DNA from 3 places in the Streptomyces sp. NPDC053755 genome. Region 3 is predicted to be linked to each of the others. Evidence: riboswitches for the same ligand, from Rfam matches in the RefSeq annotation. Region 3 holds a riboswitch; each other region holds the start of a gene.
The links. A riboswitch is a leader RNA that binds a small molecule or an ion and turns the genes downstream of it on or off. The one in region 3 is predicted to bind cyclic di-AMP.

Region 1: it holds a riboswitch for cyclic di-AMP, as region 3 does, so the genes downstream of both, AB0K65_RS13140 (transglycosylase family protein) here and AB0K65_RS06170 (LysM peptidoglycan-binding domain-containing M23 family metallopeptidase) in region 3, are expected to answer to the same signal.
Region 2: it holds a riboswitch for cyclic di-AMP, as region 3 does, so the genes downstream of both, AB0K65_RS31485 (M23 family metallopeptidase) here and AB0K65_RS06170 (LysM peptidoglycan-binding domain-containing M23 family metallopeptidase) in region 3, are expected to answer to the same signal.

The regions. Positions count from the first base shown of each region.
Region 1 covers NZ_JBFASK010000010.1:130,878-135,110, forward strand. Annotated here, with positions in the region: gene AB0K65_RS13135 (transglycosylase family protein) at 117-1,073, shown strand; cyclic di-AMP (ydaO/yuaA leader) riboswitch at 1,289-1,503, shown strand; gene AB0K65_RS13140 (transglycosylase family protein) at 1,506-2,201, shown strand; gene eno (phosphopyruvate hydratase) at 2,556-3,842, shown strand; gene AB0K65_RS13150 (septum formation initiator family protein) at 3,943-4,233, shown strand, end outside.
Region 2 covers NZ_JBFASK010000062.1:15,764-19,996, reverse strand. Annotated here, with positions in the region: gene AB0K65_RS31495 (MerR family transcriptional regulator) at 1-25, shown strand, start outside; gene AB0K65_RS31490 (PP2C family protein-serine/threonine phosphatase) at 213-1,373, shown strand; cyclic di-AMP (ydaO/yuaA leader) riboswitch at 1,600-1,747, shown strand; gene AB0K65_RS31485 (M23 family metallopeptidase) at 1,759-2,847, shown strand; gene AB0K65_RS31480 (PrsW family intramembrane metalloprotease) at 2,912-4,222, opposite strand.
Region 3 covers NZ_JBFASK010000004.1:8,978-13,210, reverse strand. Annotated here, with positions in the region: gene AB0K65_RS06190 (aspartate aminotransferase family protein) at 1-293, shown strand, start outside; gene AB0K65_RS06185 (XRE family transcriptional regulator) at 389-1,036, shown strand; gene AB0K65_RS06180 (DUF6126 family protein) at 1,057-1,212, shown strand; gene AB0K65_RS06175 (tyrosine-protein phosphatase) at 1,262-2,074, opposite strand; cyclic di-AMP (ydaO/yuaA leader) riboswitch at 2,432-2,620, shown strand; gene AB0K65_RS06170 (LysM peptidoglycan-binding domain-containing M23 family metallopeptidase) at 2,625-3,557, shown strand; gene AB0K65_RS06165 (SGNH/GDSL hydrolase family protein) at 3,756-4,233, shown strand, end outside.

The sequences.
Region 1 (4,233 bases), on a different contig from region 3:
ATGCCGCTACGTTCACCGCAGTCTCAGCCGTCACGCGAAAGGCACCTCGCATGCGCTCCGGAAACGGACGTCACCGCAGACCCCGCCAGGCCCCCGCCATAGTCGTCGCCGCAGGTGTGACCGGATCGGCCCTCGCGCTGCCGTTGCTCGGCGCGGGTTCCGCCTCGGCCGCCGATGTCGCCACCTGGGACCGGGTGGCCGAGTGCGAATCGGGTGGCCTGTGGAGTGCCAACTTCGGCAACGGCCTCTACGGAGGACTCCAGTTCACCCAGGAGACCTGGGAGCGGCACGGCGGTCTCGCCTACGCCTCCAGCGCGGACCTCGCCAGCCGCGCGCAGCAGATCACGGTGGCCGAGCGGGCGTTCGCCGCGGGCGGCACGGAGTGGGCCACCTGCGCCCCCATCGCCGGCCTGACGAACGACGGCACCGTCCCCGACGTCGACCCGGGACCGCCGGTCACGCCGGAGGAGCCCACGGGCCCGGCCGCGGAGTCGAACCGCACCGCCGGCATCCCGGCCGGCCCCTCCGCGCCGGAGACCTTCCCCAGCGCTCCCGCGACCTCCCCGGCCGCGCCTTCGGCTCCCGCCTCCACCGCGCCCTCGTCGCCGGACGCCTCGGCGACCACCGGCGCGCCGGGCACCGGTGCCACGCCCGGGACCTCCACCGCGCCCTCCGCCCCGGTCGCCCCCGGCACCGGCAAGCACCGCGGAGGCGCCGCCCCAGAGACGGGCAATGCGGACAACACCCTCGAAACCGGTACAGACGCGGGCCGTGAGAGCGGTCGTCACGCTTCGCCGGCCGACGGGGCCGCCGGTGTCGACGGGACTGACGGGTCGACAAAGAGCGCGACACCCGGCGCGGGTGGGAACAACACGGACACTTCCGGCACCGCGGACGAATACACCGTGCAGCCGGGGGACAATCTGACCGAGATCGCCCAGGAGAACGAGCTGCCCGGCGGCTGGACCGCTCTCTATGACGCCAACCGCCGGACGGTGGGCGCCGATCCGGACCTCATCCTGCCTGGTCAGAGCCTCGACCTGTCGCCCGAAACGGTCCCCGCCCAGGGGTAGTTAGGGGCCCTATGTCCGGTTCTGTGTAAGTGAGACATGGGTCTCTTTGCCCGAACTGGCCCGCCACGTCCGCAAACTCTGCTCCTGTCGCTTCTCACCTGCGTAAACGCCCCTCGCCCAGGGGTGCGTAGGGGCGATTTCTCCCCTATGGACGTCTTTGAACTTCGTGGGGGTCTGTGTTTACGGTCGACACCGCTCGCCACCGCGGGCCCCGTCGACCGAAAACGCCGAATCCTGCCGTCGGCCGATGGGAACAGTCGTCGCGCAAGCGCCGTAGGCAGGAGCGGGGGACCCAGGTAAGTGCCGGTCCCGGCCGTCGAGACAGACGGCCGGAACGGCTTGGGGTGGAGCCGCGTGCTGGTCACGCGGCCGGACAACTCACTTGGTCCGAACCCGACAGCTCACCTCGCAGGCGTCGGTGAGGAGAACTTCATGCTGCTTTCGAGCAAGGGCAAGCACCGTCGCGCTTCCAAGGCCACCCGCGCCGTCGCGCTCGCCGGCATCGCCGGCGTCGCCGTGGCCGCCCCGCTGATGACCGCCGGGTCCGCCTCCGCGGCCACCGCCTCCGAGTGGGACACCGTCGCCCAGTGCGAGTCGGGCGGCAACTGGTCCATCAACACCGGCAACGGCTACTACGGCGGCCTGCAGTTCTCGGCCTCCACCTGGGCCGCCTACGGCGGCACCGCCTACGCCGCGACCGCCGACCAGGCCTCCAAGTCGCAGCAGATAGAGATCGCCGAGAAGGTCCTGGCGGGCCAGGGCAAGGGTGCCTGGCCGAGCTGCGGCGTGGGCCTCTCCGGCGCCTCGTACGACGGCGGCTCCGCCGAGGAGAGCGCCCCCGCGCCGGAGCGTCAGGCCGAGCAGCCGACGACCCGCAGCGAGAAGCGCACCGCGCCGAAGGCCGCGGAGCCCAAGAAGGCCGAGTCCAAGAAGACCGTCACCACCCCGACCGGCAAGAAGGTCGAGAAGGGCGACGGCGAGTACAAGGTCAAGGCCCACGACACCCTGAGCACCATCGCCGCCGCCCACGACGTCAAGGGCGGCTGGGCGAAGCTCTTCGAGCTCAACAAGGACATCGTCGACGACGCCGACCTGATCTACCCGGGCCAGCAGCTCCACCTGAAGTGAGCCCGGCGGCCCGTGTGAGTCCGGCGGCTTCCACGGGCCCCACGACCCTCCCGCGGTGACCACCCCGGTCCGGCGCGCCCTTCCCCCGTGCGCGTCGGGCCGGGGTTCCGCGCGTCACGGGCACGCCGTCGGCCCGCCCGGCCCGCACCCGGGAGCCCATCCGGCGGCCCGGCCTCGTTACTGTCCAGTAGTTCTGGGTTCGTCCGTCCCCATATGCATGCCCTTGGGTCCTTTTTCGTCCCAGCGGGCGGGCGCCCGGCGGGCTGGAGCCCCGGAGCCGGTTAGGCTCTTGCCGCAAGGCCAAAGCGACCCTGCACCGCATGCGTCACATCTAGCGTCACATCCCAGAAGGAGATGCTCGTGCCGTCCATCGACGTCGTCGTAGCCCGGGAAATCCTGGACTCCCGAGGCAACCCCACGGTCGAGGTCGAGGTCGGCCTCGACGACGGCAGCACCGGCCGTGCTGCCGTTCCGTCCGGTGCCTCCACCGGTGCGTTCGAGGCCCTCGAGCTTCGCGACGGGGACCCGAACCGCTACCAGGGCAAGGGTGTCGAGAAGGCCGTCCTCGCCGTCATCGAGCAGATCGGCCCGGAACTCGTCGGCTACGACGCCACCGAGCAGCGCCTGATCGACCAGGCGATGTTCGACCTGGACGCCACCCCGGACAAGTCCTCGCTCGGCGCCAACGCCATCCTCGGCGTCTCCCTCGCCGTCGCGCACGCCGCCTCCGAGGCGTCCGACCTCCCGCTGTTCCGCTACCTCGGCGGCCCGAACGCGCACCTGCTGCCCGTTCCGATGATGAACATCCTGAACGGCGGGTCGCACGCCGACTCCAACGTGGACATCCAGGAGTTCATGATCGCCCCGATCGGCGCGGAGTCCTTCTCCGAGGCGCTGCGCTGGGGCACGGAGGTCTACCACACCCTCAAGTCCGTCCTGAAGACCAAGGGCCTCTCCACGGGCCTGGGCGACGAGGGCGGCTTCGCCCCGAACCTCGACTCCAACCGCGCCGCGCTCGACCTCATCCTCGAGGCCATCAAGCAGGCCGGCTACGTCCCGGGCAAGGACATCGCGCTCGCGCTCGACTGCGCCGCATCCGAGTTCTACAAGGACGGCTCGTACGAGTTCGAGGGCAAGTCCCGCTCGGCCGCCGAGATGACCGAGTACTACGAGGAGCTCGTCGCCTCCTACCCGCTGGTCTCCATCGAGGACCCGCTGTTCGAGGACGACTGGGCCGGCTGGAAGGTCATCACCGAGAAGCTGGGCGCCAAGGTCCAGCTCGTCGGTGACGACCTGTTCGTCACCAACCCCGAGCGCCTGGCCCGTGGCATCGAGGAGGCGTCCGCGAACGCCCTCCTGGTGAAGGTCAACCAGATCGGTTCGCTGACCGAGACCCTGGACGCCGTCGAGCTGGCCCAGCGCAACGGCTTCAAGTGCATGATGTCCCACCGCTCCGGCGAGACCGAGGACGTCACCATCGCCGACCTCGCCGTCGCCACCAACTGCGGCCAGATCAAGACCGGCGCCCCGGCCCGCTCCGAGCGCGTCGCCAAGTACAACCAGCTCCTGCGCATCGAGGAGATCCTCGACGACGCCGCGGTCTACGCCGGCCGCAGCGCGTTCCCCCGCTTCAAGGGCTGAACGACCCCCCGCAGGTAGCTTCCGTACGTCCCCGCACCCGGTCCCGTACCGTGTGCGGGGACGTACGCGTGTGAGGGACGGACAGGGGAGGCGACACGACATGGCCGCGAAGGACCGGGACCGCTTCTCGACCGCGACCCGGATCAGACTCCTCGGGGAGCAGACCGCCGCCCGTGTCTACCGCTCCCAGACGCGCCGTCAGGCCCGCCGCTCACGGCTCACCGGCCGCGCGGCCTTCCTCGCCCTGATCGTCTGCTCGCTGGTCGTGGCGCTCGCCTATCCCATGCGCCAGTACGTCTCCCAGCGGGGCGAGATCGCCGAGCAGGAGCGCCAGGCCGCCGAGGCGGCCGCCCGGGTCGAGGAGCTGCGGGACGAGAAGGCGCGGCTCCAG
Region 2 (4,233 bases), on a different contig from region 3:
GATCTACGCCGAGCGGAACCTCTAGGCCGTGACCGCGCCTCCCCGCCGCCACCGCGCGAAGGGTCGGCGCCGAGCCCGTCGTCGGGGGAGTGGCGCGTGCGGGCCGTCCCCCAGTCGGCGGAGTGGAGGTCGCCGCCCGGCGCGGCTCCCGGCAGGCTGGGGAGGGCACGGTACCGTCCGTCGCCGTGTACGGACCCGGCAGGAGAGCACAGGTGGGGCAGCCAGCGGCGGGGAACGGGACCTCCGGGCATCCGCGTCCGCGTGGCGAACGCGCCCGCCGGTTCATCCGGGCCCTGCCTCCGCTGGTCATCGCGGGAGGGATCGTCTTCGACCTGTCGACCCCGCCCGCCTACACCGCCGCCCCGCTGTTCTCCGCCGCCCCGCTCATCGCGGCCCCGCTCTTCTCGATGCTGACGACCCTGCTCACCGGCATCGCCGCCGTACTGGCCTCCATCGGGCTGCACGTCTACAACGACACCCTCACCGACGTCCCGGCGCTCACCGAGACCTTCACGGTCATCACGGTCTCCGCCCTCGCCCTGCTGATCAACCGGGTCGTGCGGCGCAGCGGCGAGCGGCTGGCATCGGCGCGGGTGATCGCCGAGGCGGCGCAGAAGGCCGTGCTGCCGACGCCCGCCGAGCGGATCGGCGGGCTGCAGATCGCGGCACGCTACGAGGCCGCGCAGGCGGACGCGTTCATCGGAGGCGACCTGTTCGCCGTCCAGGACACCCCCCACGGCGTACGGCTCGTGGTCGGTGACGTACGGGGCAAGGGCCTGGACGCGGTCGAGGCCGTCGCCGTCGTCATCGGCGCCTTCCGGGAGGCGGCCGAGCAGGAGTCGACGCTGGAGGGCGTCGCCCAGCGCCTGGAGCGGGCGCTGGCCCGCGAGGGCACCCGGCGGGCCGGCCTGGACGCCGCCGAGGGGTTCACCACCGCCGTCCTGGCCGAGATCCCGCGCGGTGCCGGGCTCATCCGGGTGGTCAACCGCGGGCACCCGGAGCCGCTGCTGCTGTTCGCCGACGGCGGCCTGACCATGCTGGCGCCGACCGAGCCCGCGCTGCCCCTCGGAATGGGCGATCTGGCCGCGTGGCCGGACCGGGCAGACGCGACGCCGTACCCGCCGGGCGCCACGCTGCTCCTCTTCACGGACGGCCTCTCGGAGGCGCGCGACGCCCACGGGGCCTTCTACGACCCGGCGGAGCGTCTCGCCGGGAGGATCTTCCCGGGGCCGGAGGAGCTGCTCGACGCGCTCGTCGACGATGTGCGCCGGTACACCGGCGGCGGGACGACGGACGACATGGCGCTGTTGGCGGTGAGCCGTCCGGCGTTGGGGCAGCCGGTGCGGCGGCGGACGATGCCCGTGGTGCCGTGACGGGGGCGGTCGTGACCATCCGTGATCGAAAGATCCCGCTCCGATAACAGTTGACTTAACATCAGTTTCGAGTTGCGCACCGCCTTTTCACGGGAGGGGGGTCAAGTCGGGCCAATACCCCGCAATCCTGTGAACGATCAGTAGGAACAGCTTGGAATCAGGACCCCCTGTCTATTAACGTTCGATAACGCAGCGCGGTCGTCCCAGTCGTCGCAAGAGACGGCACCGTGCGCGTGCGCCGAATCCTGAAAGGGAACCGGGGAACCACCACTTGGGGTGAATCGGGCGCTTTCGCACCTGTGCGACCGTGCCCGTAGGAGACCTTCCTGCTCCGAACCCGTCAGCTAACCCGGTAGGCGAGAAGGAAGGAAAGGAGCACGCCTCCGTGGCGTCCAACACCCCTGCCCCCGAAGCCCCCTTCGACGCGTTCGGTGCCTCGGGTGCCGCCGGGACGGACCACGACGCGGGCACCTGGGAGGAGTGGAACCCGACCGAGGACTCCCTCCGCCAGCAGGCCCGCTCCGGAGGCCGTCACCGCGTCGTCAAGCAGCGCTCCGGCTTCGCCCGCTCCTCCACCGTCCTCGGCGTCGGTGTGATCGCCGCCGTCGGCGCGGGCGGCCTGGCCACCGCCCAGGAGAAGCCCGCCGTCTCCATATCCCTTCCCGACCTCGACCTCCCGGACGCCTCCCAGCTGCCCGGCGTCGGCGAACTCCTCGAGGACGGGACCGACGGAGCTGGCGACGTCGCCGCGACGGGCAACCTCCAGCCGCTCACCGCCACACTCGCCCTGGAGGCCGAGGGCACCGGGGCGGCCGAGGCCACCACCGCCTCCGCGTCCACCGCCGACGCGGGCGAGGCGCTGCGCGCCCGCATCCTCCAGCAGGCCGAGCAGCAGCAGGCATCCGCCGACGCCGCCGAGAAGGCCGCGGCGGAGAAGGCGGCGGCCGAGAAGGCCGCTGCCGAGGCGGCCGCCAAGGCGAGCGCCGCGGAGAAGGCGGCGGCCGAGGCGAAGAAGCAGGCCGAGGCCGAAGCGGCGGCCAAGGCCGAGGCGGAGCGCCTGGCGAAGCTCGCCGCGAGCTACGCCCTGCCCACCTCCTCCTACGTCATCACCTCCACCTTCGGCGAGTCCGGCTCGATGTGGTCCTCGGGCTACCACACGGGTCTCGACCTCGCCGCCCCCACGGGCACGCCGGTCAAGGCGGTCCACGGCGGCACCATCACCTCGGCCGGCTGGTCCGGCGCGTACGGCTACCGCATCGTCCTGGAGCTGGAGGACGGTACGGAGATCTGGTACTGCCACCTCTCCTCCATGACCGCCGCCGCCGGTCAGTCGGTGGGCACCGGCGAGACGATCGGCCGCGTGGGCGCGACCGGCAACGTCACGGGAGCCCACCTCCACCTGGAGGTCCACACCCCGGGCGGATCCGGCGTGGATCCGGCGGCCTGGCTCCGGGACAAGGGCCTGAACGTCTGACCCGGCAGGTCGGTCCTGGCCGGCGCGGCGGACGCCGCCGTGCCCGGTACGGGCCGGGCGTCCGTCAGCTGCGGTACGGGTTGTAGCCGCTGTAGTCGAGGTACTGCGGCGGCGCCCACACCTGCCCGGTGGCCCGCGCCGCGTACGTGAGCGCGGGGGAGGCCACCGCCTTGCGCTGCCAGAGGTGGTGCAGCAGTTCCTGCTCGCGGGCGGCGAAGTCCGGTTCCGCCGCGCCCCGCTCGGCCCGGTGGCGCAGGAACGCCAAGGTCGTCGCGAAGGCCTCGTACTCCCCGACCGCCTGCGCCGCGGGCTTTCCGTACGTCCGTGCGGCGAAGGCGCGGGCCATCGAGCGGGCCCGCATGGAGGAGAGCGCGAGCGGCTCGGCGGGGGAGAGCCAGCCCGCCGCCGCGTACGCCGGGAGCTGCCCGGATATCGTGCGCAGCTCCCGCTGCCGGCTCCATATCGCCAGCCAGGTCAGCAACGCGAACGCCGGCACCATGAACATGCCGTACACCAGGATGAACCCCCAGCCGCCGAACACGGCCGAGCCGTTCCACAGGGCGTGCATGCCCATGGCGAGGACCAGGCCGGCCACGGGGAGCAGGATCCGGCGGATTCGCCTCCGGCGGGCTGCGAGAGCCGCGAAGCCGAAGCCGAGGCCGGTGAGCACGGTGAAGAGCGGATGCGCGAACGGCGACATCACGATCCGCACGAAGAAGGTGCCGGCCGTCACCGAGCCGAGGCCCGAGGAGCCGAACTCCTGGTCCTCCCCGAAGGCCCTGCCGAGATAGAGGATGTTCTCGGTGAAGGCGAAGCCGGTGGCGGTGAAACCGGCGACGACGACCCCGTCGATCAGCCCGGTGAAGTCACGCCGGCGGAAGAGGAAGAGCAGCAGCACCGCGGCGGCCTTGGCGCTCTCCTCCACGACCGGTGCGACGACGGTCGCGCCGAGGGTGTCCGCCGAGGTGGGGTCGGCGGTCGCGGTCGCTATCCAGCGGACCGCGAAGGTGTTGGCGGTCAGCGCGACGAGCGCGGCCGCGAACGCGCCCCAGGCGAAGGCGAAGAGCTGGTTCTTCCACGGGCCCGGCTCCACGCGGTCGAGCCAGCGGAACGCGGCCATCAGGAGCGGCACGGGCAGCACGGCCAGACCGAGCCCGACGAGGAAACCCTCCGTCCCGGTCTCGTCCCGCACCAGCGCGAGGATCACCAGGGCGCACAGCGCGAGCACCGTGATCACCGCGACGGCCCGGACGGCCTTGCTGCGCCAGAAGGCGCGCCGGGGCCGGTAGCGCCACTGGGCACGGCCGGGGACGCCGGCGAAGGCCGGCTCCTCGGCATCCCTGGCGGGTACGGGGGAGGGAACGGGGTTCGACACGTAAGCGACCC
Region 3 (4,233 bases):
GCCCGTCGTCGCTCGGGCTGCGCGGCCGGTGGACCATGCTGCAGGCCGCCCGGAAGGGACTCTTCGCCCAGATGGTGGTGGTCCCGCTGCTCCAGCGGCACCGCATCCTGACCCAGGTGTCGGGGGACCACATGGAGGTGATCAAGCTGATTCCGCCGCTGGTCATCGACGAGGCGGACATCGAGCGGTTCCTGACCGCGTTCACGGCGGTGATGGACGACGCCCACGGCGGCGGTGGGCTGATGTGGGACTTCGGGAAGACGCTGGTCAAGCAGGCGGTGGCCCAGCGCTAGGGCGGCCGCAGGCGGCGTCGGGCGGGTGCGTCGCCGGCGTTTGCCCCTGAGGCAAGAAACTTGCCTCAGGGGCAGGTTCCTGGCGCAATAGAGGGATGGAGCACCTTTCCGCGGGACCGTCCCCGGACCCCCTCGCGCCGGACGGACCGGACGAAGCCGCCGTCCTTCCGGACGTGGCCCCCCAGCTGCGCGGGCTGCGCCGGCGGCGCGGGCTCACGCTGGAGGCCGCCGCCCGCAGGGCCGGCCTCTCCCCGGCGCACCTGTCCCGGCTGGAGACGGGCCGTCGCCAGCCCTCGCTGCCGATGCTGCTCGCGCTGGCCCGCATCTACGGTACGACGGTCTCCGCCCTCCTCGGCGAGGTCCCGGCCGAGCGGGACCCCGTCATCCGCGCCGGCCGGTCCGAGCCCGTCGAGGCCGACGGCTGGATCTACCACCAGGCCGGCGGGCCCGGGCGCGCGCTGCAGGCGCTCCGCGTCCACGTGCCGTACGCCACCCGTTCCGACCTCGTGCGCGTCCACCCGGGTGAGGAGTGGCTGCACGTCGTCGCCGGCCGCGTGCGGCTGTCGCTGGCCGACGCCGTGCACGTCCTGGATCCTGGCGACAGCGCCCACTTCGACTCGCTCACGCCCCATCGCATCGGTGCCGCCACGAGCGGCGGCGCCGATCTGCTCTTCGTCCACACGCTGATGCAGAGCCCCGCCGCCGAGACGTGTCTCGGTGACGGGACCGCGCTCCCGCGGTGAATCCACGGAAGGGATCCGACATGTCCGACAAATCAACTGCGGTCACCGGCGAGGAGCGAGGGGGCGGCAAGTTCCCCAAGGGGCTGGTCCTGCGCCTCTTCGCCTATCTCGTGGCCGGGCACCTCTTCGCCGGCTTCCTCTACCTGCTGTTCACGCTCGGCGGTCAGAACCCGTGACCGGTGGTCCCGGTCCCGGCCTCCCGGGCGCGCGCGGCTCCTCGCCGGCTCAGGCCTCGGTGACCAGCCGCGCGCGCAGCCGCTCCCGCGTCTCGGGGGCGAGCGCGAGGCCCTGCGACAGGTAGTTCTCCGTCGTGCCCCAGGTCCGCTCCATGGTGTCGAACGCCGCCCGGAGGTACTCCACCCGCGCGTCGAAGAGGGGGCCGAGCAGCTCCATCACCTCGGGGGCCATCGCGTCCGCGGAAGTGGAGCTGCGACGGATCTTGTAGCGGCGGTGGGGGTCGTTCGACTTGACGTAGTCCGCCTCTATCGCCTCCCGCTCGACGCCGACCGCGAGCAGTGAGATCGCTATGGACAGCCCCGCGCGGTCCTTGCCGGCGGCGCAGTGCATCAGGGCGGGCACGCTGTCGTCGGCCATCGCGTGCAGGACCCGGCTGTGCTCCGCCGTCCGGTCGACCACCATCTTCCGGTACGAACCAGCCATGCGGTCGGCCGCCTTGCCGTCGCCGAGGGCCTCGCGCAGCTGCTCCAGTGCCCCGCCGCTGACCAGCTTCCAGAACTCCTTGCCGTCGGCCGGGTCGTTCAGCGGGATGTTCACGTTCCGCACGCCGGGGAGTTCGACGTCCGCGCCCTCGACCTTCCGGTCGGCCGCGTTGCGGAAGTCGAAGACGGTGTGCAGCCCGAGGCCGGCGAGGAAGGCCGCGTCCTCCTCGGTGGCGTGCGCCAGGTGGCCGCTGCGGAAGAGGCGGCCGAACCTGACCGACCGGCCGTCCATGGTCGGCAGGCCGCCCACGTCCCGGAAGTTGCGGACCCCGCTCAGCTCGGGTTCGGTCGACGAGACCTGCGGCAGCTGCTGCGTCACGAGTGCTCCTGAGTGTTGGCGGACTTCGACGATACGAGATCGGTTCCTGGGGCAATCATTCCGGGTGGTGGCCCCCGCGCACACCCCTCGGACGGGAATGGGTGTTCTGTCCGAATTAGGGCCTTGGTGATAACGCGCCCTGGTAAAAGGGGAGATGGGTTTCGGTGCGTGAGCAGCGTCATAACCGTGACGGAACGTGCCTGATCGTCTTTCGTGAACTCCCTGCGAGAAAAGGAGACCGAGGGGGCGGCATCCACGGAGGGTGACCGGAATTCCGGGCGGAGATCAGCCCTCGGAATGCGCGGGGAATAGGACGGCTTGTTCGCGCCGACCGGCTCGTCTACGGTCACCGTCAATCCGGTCGGACCGCCGAATCCTGCCACCGTCCGGAATCCGCACCCACCCACGTATGGCAGGAGCGGGGGACCCAGGTAGTACGCCGGTCCGGTCGATCCGGAACGGCTTGGGGTGAAGTCGCGCGCCATGGCGACCGGGCAACTCCAGCCCGAACCCGACAGCTCACCTCGCAGGCGACGGAGAGGAATTCGCCATGCCCGCGAAGGGTAAGCACCGCCGTCCCAAGGTCAACCCGATCACGCGCGGATTCGTCGCCGCCGGAACGGGCGGCGCCGTCGTCGCCCTGCCGCTCCTCGGCGCGACCGGAGCCCACGCCGCCGAGAAGTCCGCTCCCGCCGCGACCCCCGAGCAGGCCGTCGCCGCCGTCGCCGCCGCTCCCGCGAAGGCCCCGGCCGCCGCCAAGGCCAAGCCCAGGACGTACTCCGTCGTCGCCGGGGACTACCTGTCCAAGATCGCCACCGAGCACCACCTGGCCGGCGGCTGGAAGAAGCTCTACCAGGACAACCGGCAGGTCGTCGGCGAGAACCCCTCCCTGATCTTCCCCGGCATGAAGCTCACCATCGGCGCCAAGTCCACCGCCAAGGCGCCCGCGCCCAAGGCCGCTGCCCCCAAGGCCGCGCCGAAGGCCGAGAAGTCCTCCTCCGACGACTCCGCGACGCGCAGCTCCCGCAGCGCCGAGCGCACGGCGGCGGCGCCCGCCCAGGAGCCGCGGGCCGCGGCCTCCGGCTGGGTCGCCCCGGTCGGCAACGGCATCTCCACCCCGTACCGCGCCTCCGGCTCCATGTGGTCCTCCGGCTACCACACCGGCGTCGACTTCATGGCCTCCTCCGGCACCTCGGTCAAGGCCGTCGGCGCCGGCACGGTGTACTCCGCCGGCTGGAGCGGGTCGTACGGCAACGAGGTCGTCATCCAGCACGCCGACGGCACCTACTCGCAGTACGCCCACCTCTCCTCCCTCTCCGTCTCCGCCGGCCAGTCCGTCAGCGGTGGCGACGAGATCGGGCTGTCCGGTTCCACCGGCAACTCCAGCGGTCCGCACCTGCACTTCGAGATGCGCACCGGGCCGGGCTACGGCTCGGACATCGACCCGCTCGAGTACCTGCGCCAGAAGGGCGTCGGCGTCTGACGCGTCCCGCGCACCCGCTGCCCCCCGGGGGCGCACCGGGCCCGGCACCTTCGTGCCGGGCCCTTCGCGTATTCCGCCTTGGTGCAATCTTGACCGGTGGCATATCTCACCCTCCGTCAACACCTCCTTACGGTCGCGTAGGTCACACCCGTAAAGGAAAGATGTGCTCCCGTGGCAGACGATTCGAGATCAAGAGACATGGACGTATTCGGGTCGTACGCGGCGATCGGCGACAGCTTCACCGAGGGCGTCGGAGATCCCGGCCCCGACGGGAAGTACCTCGGCTGGGCGGACCGTTTCGCGGTCCTGCTCGCCGACCGGCTGCCGGAGCCCGACGCGTTCCGTTACGCCAATCTGGCCGTACGCGGCCGCCTCCTCGACCAGATCGTGGAGGAGCAGGTCCCGAGGGCCAAGGAGCTGGCCCCCGACCTGGTGACCTTCTGCGCGGGCGGCAACGACATCATCCGGCCCGGCAGCGACCCGGACGCCGTCGCCGAGCGCTTCGAGCGCGCCGTCGCCGACCTCACCTCCGCCGTCGGCACCGTCATGGTGACGACCGGGTTCGACACCCGCGACGTCCCCGTGCTGCGCCATCTGCGGGGAAAGATCGCCACCTACACCGCCCACGTCCGGGCCATCGCGGACCGCTACGGCTGCCCGGTCCTGGACCTGTGGT